2 regions of the Aquamicrobium sp. genome follow, and region 2 is predicted to be linked to the other one. Evidence: predicted binding sites of a transcription regulator. Region 2 holds the regulator's gene; the other holds the start of a gene.
What was found. Region 2 encodes HrcA, which represses chaperone genes, less so after heat shock. Its sites were predicted from a motif close to GTTAGCACTCNCNNNNNGNGAGTGCTAAC; they were not measured.

Region 1 (7,401 bases), on a different contig from region 2:
GGATCGACGATGCCGAGCGAGATCAGGTCGCCGTATTCGCCGGTCTGGGCGTTGTAGCCGTAGTTGTCTTCGTTCTTGTCGAGGATCTTGCCGACGACGATCGAAGCTTCGTCACCAGCGTTCTCGGCGATCTGGCGAACCAGGGCCTGGAGCGCCTTGCGAACGATGTTGATGCCAGCTTCCTGGTCATCGTTTTCGCCCTTGGCGGAGATCTTCGTGGAAGAACGGAGCAGGGCAACGCCGCCGCCCGGTACGATGCCTTCCTGAACGGCAGCGCGCGTCGCGTTGAGGGCGTCGTCGATGCGGTCCTTCTTTTCCTTCACTTCGACTTCCGTCGAGCCGCCGACGCGGATGACGGCAACGCCGCCAGCGAGCTTGGCAAGACGTTCCTGCAGCTTCTCGCGGTCGTAGTCGGAGGTGGTTTCTTCGATCTGGGCCTTGATCTGCGCGACGCGGCCTTCGATTTCAGCCTTCTGGCCGGCACCGTCGACGATCGTCGTGTTTTCCTTGGAGATCGAAACCTTCTTCGAACGGCCGAGCATGTCGAGCGTTACGTTTTCGAGCTTGATGCCGAGGTCTTCGGAGATGACCGTGCCGCCCGTCAGGATGGCGATGTCTTCCAGCATGGCCTTGCGGCGGTCGCCGAAGCCCGGAGCCTTGACGGCAGCGATCTTGAGGCCGCCACGCAGCTTGTTGACGACGAGCGTAGCAAGGGCTTCGCCTTCGACGTCTTCAGCGATGATAACCAGCGGCTTGCCGGTCTGGACGACGGCTTCGAGAACCGGGAGCATCGCCTGGAGGTTCGAGAGCTTCTTCTCGTGCAGGAGAATGAAAGCGTCTTCGAGGTCGGCGACCATCTTTTCCGGGTTGGTGATGAAGTAGGGCTGAGGTAGCCGCGGTCGAACTGCATGCCCTCGACCACTTCAAGTTCGGTCTCGGCGGTCTTGGCTTCCTCGACGGTGATGACACCTTCGTTGCCGACCTTCTCCATGGCCTCGGCCAAAAACCGGCCAATCTCCGCGTCGCCATTGGCAGAGATGGTGCCGACCTGGGCGATCTCGTCGTTCTTCGTCACCTTGCGTGCATTGGCCTTCAGCTCGGCAACGACAGCATCCACCGCCTTGTTGATGCCACGCTTCAGGTCCATCGGGTTCATGCCGGAAGCCACGGCCTTGGCGCCTTCCTTGACGATCGCCTGCGCCAGAACGGTCGCGGTCGTGGTGCCGTCACCGGCAAGGTCATTGGTCTTCGAGGCGACCTCGCGCACCATCTGGGCGCCCATGTTCTCGAACTTGTCCTCGAGCTCGATCTCCTTGGCGACGGTGACGCCGTCCTTGGTGATGCGCGGCGCGCCGAACGACTTGTCGATGACGACGTTGCGGCCCTTGGGGCCGAGCGTCACCTTCACCGCGTCGGCGAGGATGTTGACGCCGCGCAGCATGCGCTCGCGGGCGTCACGGGAAAATTTTACGTCCTTGGCAGCCATGTTCAGCTCCTGTTTTCGAGGCCGCTCCGCATGCGGGCCGGCCGAATGTCAATGAAAGGGATGGGAACCGGCCGATCAGCCGATGATGCCGAGAATGTCGGATTCCTTCATGATCAGCAGGTCTTCGCCGTTGAGCTTGACCTCGGTGCCCGACCACTTGCCGAACAGGACGCGGTCGCCGGCCTTGACCTCCAGCGGAACGAGCTTGCCGTTCTCGTCGCGCGCGCCGGAGCCGGCGGCGACGATCTCGCCTTCCTGCGGCTTCTCCTTGGCGGTGTCGGGGATGATGATGCCGCCTGCGGTCTTCTCTTCGGATTCGACCCGGCGGACGACCACGCGGTCATGGAGCGGGCGGAACTTCGACTTTGCCATGTCTTGGGTGTCCTTAAAAAACTGGTTTGAGAGGTTCCCTCCATCCGGCGACGCCGGACGCGGTTAGCACTCGCCATTGGTGAGTGCTAACATGACGGGTGAGATAGTGAGGGCTTGCCGGGCTGTCAATATCGAAGGCGATTTATCGCTAACGGCAGCAGCCGAAAGGACGTCAGCCGCCGATCGTGCCGACCCAGCCGCGGGCGATGGCGAGACCGGCGGCGTCGGCCTCGCCGCCGAAGCGGGCGGCCTCGGCCGGGTGGCGCTCGCTCCAGCCCGGATGCCGCTCGGCCAGCCAGTCGGCGAACAGGCCGCTCCACTCGGCAACCAGCGGCCGGTCGGCCTCGAAATGGAACTGGAAGCCGTAGGCCGCGCGGCCGATCCGGAAGGCCTGGTTGTGGACGGCGAGGCTGCCGGCGAGCCGGCTCGCGCCGCGCGGCAGGACGAAGGTGTCGTCGTGCCACTGGAAGGAGCGGAAGGACGGGGGCAGGGGGGCGAGGACCGGGTCCTCCGCGCCTTCGGGCGTCAGCTCCACCTCGTTCCAGCCGAACTCGGTCGCGCCGCCGATGATGTTCTGGCCGCCATAGGCGCGCGCCAGCAACTGGCTGCCGAGGCAGATGCCGAGCACGGAGCGGCCGGAATCGCCGAACGCCCGCATCAGGCCGCACAGCTGCGGCAGCCATGGCGACTGCTCGTCCGCGAGCGCGTTCTGGCCGCCGCCGAGCACGACCAGCCCGTCATGGCCGCCCGGCCGGTCGGGAAGCGCCTTGCCGAGATCGGCGCGCAGGAGGTCGATGCGCGCGCCGGCTTCCGCCAGCGCGACGCCGACCTGTCCGAGGCCGGTATTGGCATAATTCTGGACGACGAGGACGCGCATGAGGATGTCCGCTTTCGGGTGGTGCCGCAGCTTCGCGCGAGCGATAGCATGGAGACGCGCGAGTCGGGAAGGAGCGAGAACCGTGCCGTTGCAGAACCGGGTCGATCCGCTGGGGCAGATCCATGCCGTCGCCGCGCGCGGCCTGTTCACCGGCAATCGCGGCGTCATCCACGATCCGCTAGCGAAGGCGCTGCTCGCGCGCCGCTGGACGACGAAGGCGTGGATCATCTGCGCGCTCGACCATCCGCGAGGCTGCCGGCGCGAGCCGATGGGGCGCAACGCGCCCTCGGGCGCGGCCGGGTGGACGGAGCTGTTCTTCCTCGACGAGGCGACGGCGCTGGCGGCGGGGCATCGCCCCTGCTTCTACTGCCGGCGCGCGGCGGCGGAGGCGTTTCGCCGTTGCTTCGCCGCCGGCAACCGGCTCGGCCATGTCCCGGCCCCCGACATCGATTCGGTCCTCCACCGGCAAAGGCATGCTGCCGGCGCGGCATTGCCCACCCTCGATGCGCAAGCCATCGGCGCGCTGCCCGACGGCGCGATGATCGAGGTCGGGGGGCGGATCCTCGCGCTCCATGCGGGCAGGGCGCGGTCGTGGAGCTTCGGCGGCTATGGCCCGCCGCAGGCCTTGCCGCCGGGCGCAAGGCTGGTCACGCCCGCAGCCACGGTCGCGGCGCTGGGGGCGGGGTTCAGCCCGGTCTGGCACCCGACGCTGACCCCGGCCTGACCCACGTAAACAGTAATCGACGATTACCACCTCGCCACGGCCGGCGCGGGCATGATGGCCCCGGTGGCAACCAACGCGGCCGACGACGGCCGGGCGAAGAACCGGCGGGTCGTGCTCGTCAATGCCAACTGAGCGAGCCGGGGACGGCGGGCCGGGCTTGACCCGGCCGCGTCCGCGCCGCATCACGAGATTCATGCGCGCAAACTACAAATTGCAGCGGCTTTTCATGCCGCACGATCTCGGCCCCGGCGCCGCCTTCGAGGCGGACAGGGCGCAGAGCCATTACCTTGCCCATGTGCTGCGCATGGGCGAGGGGGCGGAGCTTCTGGTCTTCAACGGCCGCGACGGGGAATGGCGCGCGCGTGTCGCGGCGGTCTCGAAGAAGGGCGTGAGGCTCGCCGTCGAGCACGCTGAGCGGCCGCAGCCGCCGGCGCCCGACCTCGTCTACGCCTTCGCGCCGCTGAAGGTCGGGCGGCTGGACTATATGGTGCAGAAGGCGGTCGAGATGGGCGCGGGCGTCCTCCAGCCGGTCGTCACGCAGCACACGCAGGTGACGAGGCCGCCGCTGGAGAAGATGCAGGCCAACATGATCGAGGCGGCCGAGCAGTGCGGCGTGCTGTCCATCCCGCTGCTGCGCCCGCCGGTGAAGCTCGACCTCCTGCTGGCCGGATGGGAGAAAGACAGGCGGCTCGTCTTCTGCAACGAGAGCGCCGGGACGAACGACCCGCTCGCGGCGCTCCGGGCGGTGACGGAAGCGAAGATCGGCGTTCTCGTCGGCCCCGAGGGCGGCTTTTCCGACGAGGAGCGGCGGCTGCTCACGGCGCAGCCTTTCGTCACGGCGATTCCGCTCGGGCCGCGCATCCTGCGCGCCGACACGGCCGCGGTGGCGGCGCTGGCGCTGGTGCAGGCGACGCTGGGCGACTGGCGCGATCAGGCCGGCTGATCGGCCCCATTGAACAGCTTGTCAGGATTTTTCGCTTGATCGCGGCGGCGAGTTCCGCTCAACACTCGCGCGCGGCCGCCGGCAAGGCGGCGCGGAGGCAGGGCGAGGACACGACCATGGCGCGCGACACCACCGATTTCAGCCCGATCGAAGGGGTGGACGAGCTCGTCTCCTATCTCGCCGCCGGCTGCAAGCCGAAGGACGCATGGCGCATCGGCACCGAGCACGAGAAGTTCCCGTTCTATGTCGACGGCAACCGGCCGGTTCCCTATGAGGGACCGAACGGCATCAGGGCGCTGCTTGAGGGCATGCAGGGCCTGCTCGGCTGGGAGCCGATCATCGACGCCGGCAACGTCATCGGCCTCGTGGAGCCGACGGGGCAGGGGGCGATCAGCCTCGAGCCGGGCGGGCAGTTCGAGCTGTCCGGCGCGCCGGTGGAGACGCTGCACCAGACCTGCCGCGAGGGCAACGCCCATCTCGCGCAGCTGCGCGAGGTCGCCGAGCCGCTCGGCATCCGCTTCCTCGGCCTCGGCGGCAGCCCGAAATGGACGCTTGCCGAGACCCCGCGCATGCCGAAATCGCGCTACGACATCATGACCGCCTACATGCCGAAGGTCGGCAGCCGGGGGCTGGACATGATGTACCGCACCTGCACCATCCAGGTGAATCTCGACTTCTCCTCGGAAGCCGACATGCGGCGCAAGATGCAGGTGTCGCTCAAGCTGCAGCCGCTGGCGACGGCGCTGTTCGCCAACTCACCCTTCACCGAGGGGCGGCCGAACGGCCTGCAAGCTGGCGCGGCGACATCTGGCGCGACACCGACAACCAGCGCTCGGGCGTTCTCGAATTCTGCTTCTCGCCCCGGTTCGGCTTCGCCGACTATGTCGAATGGGCGCTCGACGTGCCGATGTACTTCATCATCCGCGACGGGCGCTATTTCGATGCCACTCACGTCACCTTCCGCCAGTTCATGAACGGCGCGCTGCGGGGCGAGGTGAGCGACGGCCTGCCGACCATGGGCGACTGGGCCAACCACCTTTCGACGCTGTTTCCCGACGTGCGGCTCAAGCGATTCCTCGAGATGCGCGGCGCCGACGGCGGGCCGTGGCGGCGCATCTGCGCCCTGCCGGCGTTCTGGGTCGGGCTGCTCTACGACGCAGCCGCGCTCGACGAGGCCGAGGCGCTGACGAAGGACTGGACGTTCGCCGAGGTGGTGGCGATGCGTGATGCCGTCCCGGCGCAGGCGCTCGCCACGCCGTTCCGCAACGCGACGCTGCGCGAGATCGCGCGCGAGGCGCTGGCGATCTCGCGCCGGGGGCTGGCGGCGCGGGCGCGCACCAACGGCGAAGGCAGCGACGAGACCGGCTTCCTTGCCCCGCTCGACGAGGTGGTGGCGCGCGGCACGACCAGCGCCGAAGAAATGCTCAACGCCTACCGGACGCGCTGGGGCGGCTCGATCGAACCCGCTTTTCTCGAATACGCGTACTGAAGCGTTTCGCGTCTTGTCCGCTCCGCAGGAGGGCGATCTTCGACCCTCGCGCCGCCCCTCATCCGCCCTTCGGGCACCTTCTCCCCGTAAACGGGGAGTAGAGGGTTCTCATCCCCGCTTTCGCTAATCGCAAGCGTGGCAGAACGGCGTGAACATGCGGCCGGTTCTCTTTTCCGTTCACGGAAGAAAGGCGAGGGCCGGGCAAACAAGGAGGATTGCACCTCTATGCCGGCCCGAAGACATCGGGGGTATCCCGGTCCAAACCCATCAGGGCCGTTCGGATCCGCCCCACTTCGGGCGCGAGGCGTCAGTAGCGGCGGATCAAACCGACCAGCTTGCCCTGTACCTTGACCCGGTCGGGGCCGAAGATGCGCGTCTCGTAGGCCGGGTTGGCAGCTTCCAGCGCGATGGTGTCGCCCTTGCGGCGGAACCGCTTCAGCGTGGCTTCCTCGTCGTCGACCAGGGCGACGACGATCTCGCCCGGGCTCGCCGTCTGGCAGTTGCGGATGATGACGGTGTCGCCGTCGAGAATGCCGGCCTCGATCATCGAATCGCCCTTGACCTCGAGCGCGTAGTGCTCGCCGCTGCCGAGCATGTCGGGCGAGACGCCGATGGAATGGGTCTGGTTCTGGATCGCGGCGATGGGAACGCCGGCGGCGATACGGCCCATGACTGGGATGCCGACCAGCGCGGCGCCGTCATTGTCGTTCCCGGTGGGCGCCCGCGGCGCGGGCGCGGCGGCGCGGCCGAGGCTGCCCTGTATGACGCTGGGCGAGAACTTCTTCGCCGCGTTAAGGCCGGGGGCGATCGAATCGGGCAGGCGCAGGACCTCGAGCGCGCGGGCGCGGTTCGGCAGGCGGCGGATGAAGCCGCGCTCCTCCAGCGCCGTGATCAGGCGGTGGATGCCCGACTTGGACGCAAGGTCGAGCGCCTCCTTCATCTCGTCGAAGGAGGGGGGAATCCCGGTCTCCTTCAGCCGCTGATGGATAAAGAGGAGCAGTTCGTGTTGCTTGCGCGTGAGCATCCCGGCCCTTTCGGGAATCGATCCTAAACAAAACAGGAACAATCTATATCTGTTCCTTTTGTGTTCTGCAAGGACTTATACGATAAGGCGGTCAGCGGACGGTAGCGGCCTTGCGTCGTTCCGCAGCCGCAGCGATCTCGCGGATTTCGGTGGCGACCGTCGTGAACTCGGTTATCAGATGCGCCGCGACCGTCCGGACGGTAGGCCAGTTCTGCCGTTCGCGATGGATGAGCAGGCCGACCTCGCTCTGCCGCAGCCCCGGTTCCTGAAGCGGTATGTGGACGAGTTCGCCGGACTGTAACCCCCGCATGAAGTCGACCGGCGTGAAGAATCCAACGGCCTTTGCGTACCGCCAGAGCGTCGAGGAGGCATTCTTTCCGATCGCGGTCATGATCAACACGATTCCGGTGGTCGCGAAGGCCGATCCTGGTGCTGCTGCTGGGCAACGGCATGGAGCCCAAGATCGCCATCGCGGATCTGATCTGC
Region 2 (7,401 bases):
TCGAGGCCGGCCGCTACGAGGCGGAGAAGTCGGCCTTCGCCGCCGCCCTCCTGCCGCTGCCGGCGAAGGGCGCGGCGAGGGACGTCGCCGACCCCGAGACGACCGGCGAGATGGAGGCGCAGCCATGAGCGACATGGTGTGGATGCCCGTGCGTTTTGCCGTGCTGGCGCTGGTCGTCGCCGCCGTCGCCGGCCTGTCGAACTGGCCGCGCCATCGCAGCGTGGCGGAGGGCACGGGCGTCGTCACCCTGTCCTTCAGCCACGGCGCCGACCGCCGCGCCGCCTGCCGGCCGGCGACCGAGGAGGAGCTGGCGAAGATGCCGCCCAACATGCGCCGCACCGAGATCTGCCCGCGCGCCCGCCCGCCCATCGCCGTCGAGTTCGAGATCGACGGCCGGCAGGTGTTCGCCGCCGACATCCCGCCATCGGGCATCGCCAGCGACGGGCCGTCGCGCGTCCACCGCAACTTCGAATTGCCGGCGGGAACCTACGAGCTCGTCGTGCGCATGCGCGACCGGCCGGGCGACGCGTTCGACTGGCAGGGGCGGAAGACCGTCGAGCTGAAGCCGGCGGACCATCGCGTCATCGACTTCCGCGTCGACGGCGGCGGCTTCGTCTTCCACTGAGGCAAGAGGAAAACCGAAAGGAACGACCCATGGCCCTGATTGAATGGAAAGCCCACTACAGCGTCGGTGTCGAGGCCGTCGACCACGAGCATCGCGAGATGATCGACCTGATCAACGAGGTGCACGAGAAGCTGATCGCCGAGGGCGAGGCGCCGGACGTCACCGCCTTCCTCGGCGAGATATTCCGCGCCATCTCGGCGCATTTCGCGCTCGAGGAGCGGTTCATGCGCGAGCACCGCTACGACCAGCTCGGCGAGCACAAGGCGGCGCATGAGGAACTGCTCGACGACATCCGCGACATCATGGACGGCTACGAGGCCGACCCTGAAGGCGCGCGGGCGCAGCTTTCCAGCCGGCTCGATTCGTGGTTTACCGACCACTTCAAGACGCACGACGCGCGCCTGCACCATCGCCTCGGAACGCACGATCATTGACGGCGGGCGCGGGCCGCGACACGAGAGGACATTCGCGTGAGCGAGGAAGAAGTCATCCTGGTCGACGCCGATGACCGGCCGGTCGGCTCGGCCGGCAAGCTCGCCGCGCATCAGGAGAACCTGCGCCACCGCGCCATCTCGGTGCTGGTGTTCGACCGTGAAGGCCGCATGCTGCTCCAACGGCGGGCCGAGGCGAAGTATCATTCGCCCGGCCTGTGGAGCAATGCCTGCTGCACCCATCCGCGCCACGGCGAGGAGCCGGCCGAGGCCGCCGGCCGCCGGCTGCGCGAGGAGATGGGCATCGCCCTGCCGCTCGCCTTCGCCGGCCGCTTCGCCTACGAGGCGCCGGTCGGCGAGGAGCTGTGGGAGAACGAGGTCGTCCACGTCTTCACCGGCATCCACGAGGGCGCGATCCTGCCGGACCCGGACGAGGTCGGGGCGTTCGGCTGGCGCGAGGTCGAGGCCCTGCGCGCCGACATCGCCGCGCGCGGCGAGCTCTATACGCCGTGGTTCAGGCTCTACGCGGCCGCGCCGTGGTTCTCGCGACCTGCCTCCTGAGCGCGCCCGAACGCGCTTGCATTTGCGGGTCCGACGTTTAAATCCGGCGCATGTCCAATCGCCGGGATTCTCCGGCCGCCCGGTTTCCGGAGAAATTCATGCCCCAGTTCGACGTGCTGTGCATCGGCAACGCCATCGTGGACATCATCGCCCGGTGCGACGAGGCGTTCCTCGTCGACAATTCCATCGTCAAGGGCGCGATGAACCTGATCGACGCGGAGCGCGCGGAGCTGCTCTATGCGCGCATGGGGCCGGCGATCGAGGCCTCGGGCGGCAGCGCCGGCAACACGGCGGCCGGCATCGCCTCCTTCGGCGGCGCGGTCGCCTATATCGGCCGGGTGGCGGACGATCATCTCGGCCGCGTCTACGCCCACGACATCGGGGCGCAAGGGGTGGCCTTCGATTCGCGGCCGCTCGAAGGCGGCCCGCCCACCGCGCGCTCGATGATCTTCGTCACGCCCGACGGCGAGCGCTCGATGAACACCTATCTCGGCGCCTCGGTCGAGCTCGGGCCGGAGGATGTCGAGGAAGACAAGGTGCGCGCCTCGCGCATCACCTATTTCGAGGGCTATCTCTGGGACCCGCCGCGCGCCAAGGAGGCGATCCGGCTCGCGGCGGCGCAGGCCCACGCCGCCGGCCGCGAGGTGGCGATGACGCTCTCCGACCCGTTCTGCGTCGACCGCTATCGCGGCGAGTTCCTCGACCTCATGCGCTCGGGCACGGTCGACATCGTCTTCGCCAACGAGAGCGAGCTGAAGTCGCTCTACGAGACCGCTTCGTTCGAGGCCGGGCTGGAGGCGATCCGCGGCGACTGCAGGCTCGCCGCCGTCACCCGCTCGGAGAAGGGCTCGGTCGTGGTGCGGGGGGATGAGACGGTCGAGGTGATGGCGATCTCCGTCGACGCGGTCGTCGACACGACGGGGGCGGGCGATTTCTATGCCGCCGGCTTCCTCGCGGGCTACACCAAGGGGCGCGGCCTCGCCGAATGCGGCGCGCTCGGCTCGCTCGCCGCCGGGCTGGTCATCGCCCAGGTCGGCCCGCGCCCGCGCCAGAACCTGCGCGAGGAGGCGCAGCAGGCCGGCCTCATGTGACGCTTACGGGATGTCCTCCGGCCGCCGGCCGGGCCGGCTGCGATAGGTCGGGATCGACCAGCCGTAGCGGATCGCCCCGGCGCGGATGGCGAAGGCGACCGCGAAGGCGGCGAGCGCCGCCGCTATCGTCGGCAGGCCGGCGATGGTGAGGAGCGAGAACGACACCGCCCCGGCCATCGCCGCGGTGACATAGACCTCCTGCCGCATCAGCACCGACGGCTCGCCGGCGATCAGGTCGCGCAATATGCCGCCCAGCGTCGCGGTCATCAGCCCCATGACGATGGCCACCGGCGCCGAGCCGGTGACGAGAAGGCCCTTCCACGCGCCGTAGACGCAATAGGCGGCGAGGCCGACCGCGTCGAGCCACAAGAGCAGGCGATAGCGCGATTCGATCAGGTGGGCGGTGAAGTAGACGAGAAGCGCGACCGCGGCGCAGACGGTGAGATAGTCGTGGTTGACGACCCAGAACACCGGCGCGCCGAGCACGAGGTCGCGCACCGTGCCGCCGCCGATGCCGGTGACGCCGGCGAGGAACAGGAAGCCGATGATGTCGAGCTCCTTGCGCGAGGCGGCGAGCGCCCCGGTCGCGGCGAACACCGCGACGCCCGCATAGTCGAGAAAGACGATCTGGTCCATTCGCGGCCTCCCGGCGCCAGCACTGGAGCAGCGGGCGTTCTGACGAACGCCGCTTCCGCTGCTCCAGCTTCTTTCAGCCGCATTTATGCGACGTCAGACGATTCCGTCTGACTGCAAAATGCTCTATACGACGGGGGAGGCCGGCGGAAGAGTCCGGTAAGAGCCTCAGGCGTCCTTGCCGGCCTGCGTGTCGGCCGGAGCCTCGGTCGCGGCCTGCTTCGGCCCGCCCCTGGCGACGCCGACCATGGCCGGGCGCAGCACCCGCTCGCCGATGGAATAGCCGGTCTGCACCACCTGCACCACGGTTCCCGACGGCACCGACGGGTCCGGCACCTCGAACATCGCCTGATGGAAATTGGGGTCGAACCGCTCGCCCTTCGGGTCGAGCTTCTTTACCCCGTGGCGCTCCAGCGAGGCGATCATCGCCCGGCCGGTCAATTCGACGCCCTCGACCAGCGCCTTGAAGCCGGCGTCGCCGCTCTCCTTCGCCTCGGCGGGAACCGCCTCCAGCGCCCGATCGAGATTGTCGGCGACCTGCAGCATGTCGCGGGCGAAGTTGGCGATCGAATAGGCCTTGGCGTCCTGCACGTCGCGCGCGGCGCGGCGGCGCAGATTCTCCATCTCGGCCGCGAGCCTCAGCGCGCGGTCCTTCAGCTCCTCGTTCTCCTTGACGAGCCGCACCACGGCCTCGTAGTCGGCCGCCTGCTCGTCCTGCGCTTCCTGGCCGGTGGTCTGAAACGCCTCGCCCTCGGCCGCGGTCTGCGCGTATTCGCTCTGTGCTGCCGTCTCTTCGGGCGCGCGGGTGTCTTTCGGCTGTTCGCTCATCGCCTCGTCCGATCCCTTGCATGGATTCAAGAATTTGCGCCCGATATCGAGCTTCGGGTGGGGAAAATCAAGAGGCGGAGGGGAATCGGTTCCTATGCCGCACCTCCCGTGCCGCATCGGCCGTTCAGCGCAGGATGCGGCTGATCATCTGCGCCGTATAGTCGACCATCGGCACGATGCGGGCGTAATTCAGCCGCGTCGGGCCGATGACGCCGAGCGCGCCGATGACGCGCGCGTCCTTGTCGCGATAGGGCGCGACGACCAGCGACGAGCCGGAGAGCGAGAACAGCCGGTTCTCCGAGCCGATGAAGATGCGCACGCCCGAGCCGTCCTCGGCGAGGTCGAGAAGCTGCACCAGCCCCTCCTTGGTCTCGAGGTCCTCGAACAGGTGGCGCAGCAGGTCGAGGTCGGCCTGCGCGGTGACGTTTTCGAGAAGGTTGGCCCGGCCGCGCACGATGAGGCGCGCCGGCAGGCCGCTTTCCGCCCCGGCCCAGACGGCGAGCCCGCGCTCGACGAGGTCCTGCGACAGCGTGTCGAGCGCCGCGCGCGTCTCCTCGCGCAGCCGGGCGATCTCGGCTTTCGCCTCGGCCAGCGTGCGCCCGCGTATGTGGGCGTTGAGGAAGTTGGACGCCTCGTGAAGCTGCGAGGCCGTGGTGCCGGCCGGCAATTCGACGACGCGGTTCTCGACGTCGCCGTTCTGCGAGACCAGCACCGTCAGCGCCCGCGTCGGCTCGAGCTGGATGAACTCGATGTGCTTCAATGGCACCTCGGCCTTGGCGGCGAGCACCAGCCCGGCCCCGCGCGACATGCCCGACAGCATCTGGCTGGCCTCGGTCAGCACGTGCTCCAGCGTCGCGCCGCTGCCGGACGCCTTGACCTGCGTCTCGATCGAGCGCCGCTCCTCGTCGGAAAGGTCGCCGATCTCCATGAAGGCGTCGACGAAGAAGCGCAGGCCGGCCTGCGTCGGCAGCCGCCCGGCCGAGATGTGCGGGGCGTAGATCAGGCCGAGCTGCTCCAGGTCGCTCATCACGTTGCGCACCGTCGCCGGCGACAGCGAGTGCGGCAGCAGGCGCGACAGGTTGCGCGAGCCGACGGGCTCGCCCTCCTTGAGGTACGTCTCGACGATCGCGCGGAAGATGTCGCGCGTGCGGGCGTCGAGCGACTGGATATGCTGCTGGTCTGGCACGGGCCTCGTCATCGTCGGTTTCGTCTTCTGGCGCGCCAAGGATATAGTGGGGCGCGGGCGCGGCGCAACGCCTGTGAGAGGCGTGGGCCCGCGAGAGGCCTTGTGTGCGCCTTTTCCTTTGCCTCGCGCCAAGCCTGCGGCTACAAGCCGGCATCTTCAACCGGAAACGAACCATGCGTCCATCCAAGCGCCAGCCCGACGAGATGCGGGCGATCTCCTTTGAACGCGGCGTGTCCAAGCACGCCGAGGGCTCCTGCCTCGTACGCTTCGGCGACACCCATGTCCTGTGTACGGCGAGCCTCGAGGAGCGCGTCCCCGCCTGGCTGCGCAATTCCGGCAAGGGCTGGGTGACGGCCGAATACGGCATGCTGCCGCGCTCGACCGGCGACCGGATGCGCCGCGAGGCGTCGTCCGGCAAGCAGGGCGGGCGCACGCTCGAGATCCAGCGTCTGATCGGCCGCAGCCTGCGCGCCGTCATCGACCTCCAGGCGCTCGGCGAGGTGCAGATCACCGTCGATTGCGACGTCATCCAGGCAGACGGCGGCACCCGCACGGCGGCGATCACCGGCGGCTTCGTCGCGCTTCACGACTGCCTGAAATGGATGGAGGCGCGCCAGATGCTCTCCGTCCAGAAGGTGCTGAAGGACCATGTCGCGGCGATTTCCTGCGGCATCCATGGCGGCGTGCCGGTGATCGACCTCGACTATGCCGAGGATTCGTCGGCCGGCACCGACGCCAATTTCGTCATGACCGGCAAGGGCGGCATCGTCGAGGTACAGGGCACGGCCGAGGGCGAGCCGTTCACCGAAGCCGAGTTCGCCGCCCTGATGGCGCTGGCCAAGGCCGGCATCGCCCGGCTGGTCAACCTCCAGAAGATGGCGATCGGCTGAGATGACCTCCGCGCCCGTTCCCTCCGGCATCCTCGAATCCGCGCTCTATGTCGACGACCTCGACAAGGCGGAGGCGTTCTATGGCGAGGTGATGGGGCTGGAGCGGATCGCGAAGGTCGAGGGGCGCCACGTCTTCTTCCGCTGCGGCGACGGCGTGCTGCTGCTGTTCGATCCGGCCGAGACCGTCAAGCCGACGAAGCCGGACGCGAAGCTGCCCGTGCCGCCGCACGGGGCGGGCGGCGACGGGCATCTGTGCTTCCGCGCCACGGACGCCGAGATCGATCGCTGGAAGGCGCATCTGGAAGCACACGGGATCGGGATCGAGGCCGATTTCCACTGGCCGGCGCGCGGCGACGAGCCGAACGGCGGCCGCTCGATCTATTTCCGCGATCCCGCCGGCAACTCGCTGGAGATCGCCGAGCCGAGAATCTGGGGGCTGGTCTGATGCGCATGCTGGACGGCAGGAAGATCGTTGTGGCCAGCCACAACAAGGGCAAGCTGGCCGAGATCGCCGGCCTGATCGGGCCGTTCGGCTTCGAGGCGAAATCGGCGGCCGAATACGGCCTGCCCGAGCCGGAAGAGACAGGCACCACCTTCGAGGAGAACGCCTATATCAAGGCGTTCGCGGCCGCCTCCGCCACCGGGCTGCCGGCGCTGTCCGACGACAGCGGGCTGGTCGTCGACGCGCTCGGCGGCGCACCGGGCGTCTACACCGCCGACTGGGCCGAGACCGGCAACGGCCGCGACTTTGCCATGGCCATGCGCAAGGTCGAGCACCTGTTGCAGGAAGAACGCGCGACGACGCCCGACAGGCGCGCCGGGCGCTTCGTCTCCGTCATCTGCCTCGCCTGGCCGGACGGCCATGCCGAGTATTTTAGAGGGCAAGTCGAGGGCACGCTGGTGTGGCCGCCGCGCGGGGAGAAGGGCTTCGGCTTCGATCCCGTCTTCCTGCCGGACGGCTTCGAGCGGACGTTCGGCGAGATGAGCGTCGAGGAGAAGCAGGGGATCGATGCGCCGCTGTCGCACCGCGCCCGCGCCTTCGACTTGTTCCGGCGGGCGATGCTGGAAAAGGCATGAGCGCGGAGGAGCGGTCGCCCGGCTTCGGGGTCTATGTCCATTGGCCGTTCTGCGCGGCCAAATGCCCCTATTGCGACTT

Region 1: the regulator HrcA is predicted to act here: its motif matches at 1,921-1,949, upstream of groES (co-chaperone GroES).

Annotation. Positions count from the first base shown of each region.
Region 1 is NZ_JAMLIE010000002.1:219,516-226,916, forward strand. It holds partial or broken gene groL (chaperonin GroEL) at 1-1,486, opposite strand, end outside; gene groES (co-chaperone GroES) at 1,562-1,858, opposite strand; gene M9945_RS13620 (type 1 glutamine amidotransferase) at 2,031-2,735, opposite strand; gene M9945_RS13625 (hypothetical protein) at 2,818-3,459, shown strand; gene M9945_RS13630 (16S rRNA (uracil(1498)-N(3))-methyltransferase) at 3,653-4,402, shown strand; partial or broken gene M9945_RS13635 (glutamate--cysteine ligase) at 4,519-5,891, shown strand; gene lexA (transcriptional repressor LexA) at 6,199-6,915, opposite strand; gene M9945_RS13645 (hypothetical protein) at 7,007-7,306, opposite strand.
Region 2 is NZ_JAMLIE010000001.1:721,330-728,730, forward strand. It holds gene M9945_RS03565 (cytochrome b N-terminal domain-containing protein) at 1-128, shown strand, start outside; gene M9945_RS03570 (hypothetical protein) at 125-625, shown strand; gene M9945_RS03575 (bacteriohemerythrin) at 655-1,059, shown strand; gene idi (isopentenyl-diphosphate Delta-isomerase) at 1,096-1,617, shown strand; gene M9945_RS03585 (adenosine kinase) at 1,716-2,708, shown strand; gene M9945_RS03590 (trimeric intracellular cation channel family protein) at 2,712-3,344, opposite strand; gene grpE (nucleotide exchange factor GrpE) at 3,510-4,169, opposite strand; gene hrcA (heat-inducible transcriptional repressor HrcA) at 4,294-5,367, opposite strand; gene rph (ribonuclease PH) at 5,529-6,245, shown strand; gene M9945_RS03610 (VOC family protein) at 6,247-6,690, shown strand; gene rdgB (RdgB/HAM1 family non-canonical purine NTP pyrophosphatase) at 6,690-7,322, shown strand; gene hemW (radical SAM family heme chaperone HemW) at 7,319-7,401, shown strand, end outside.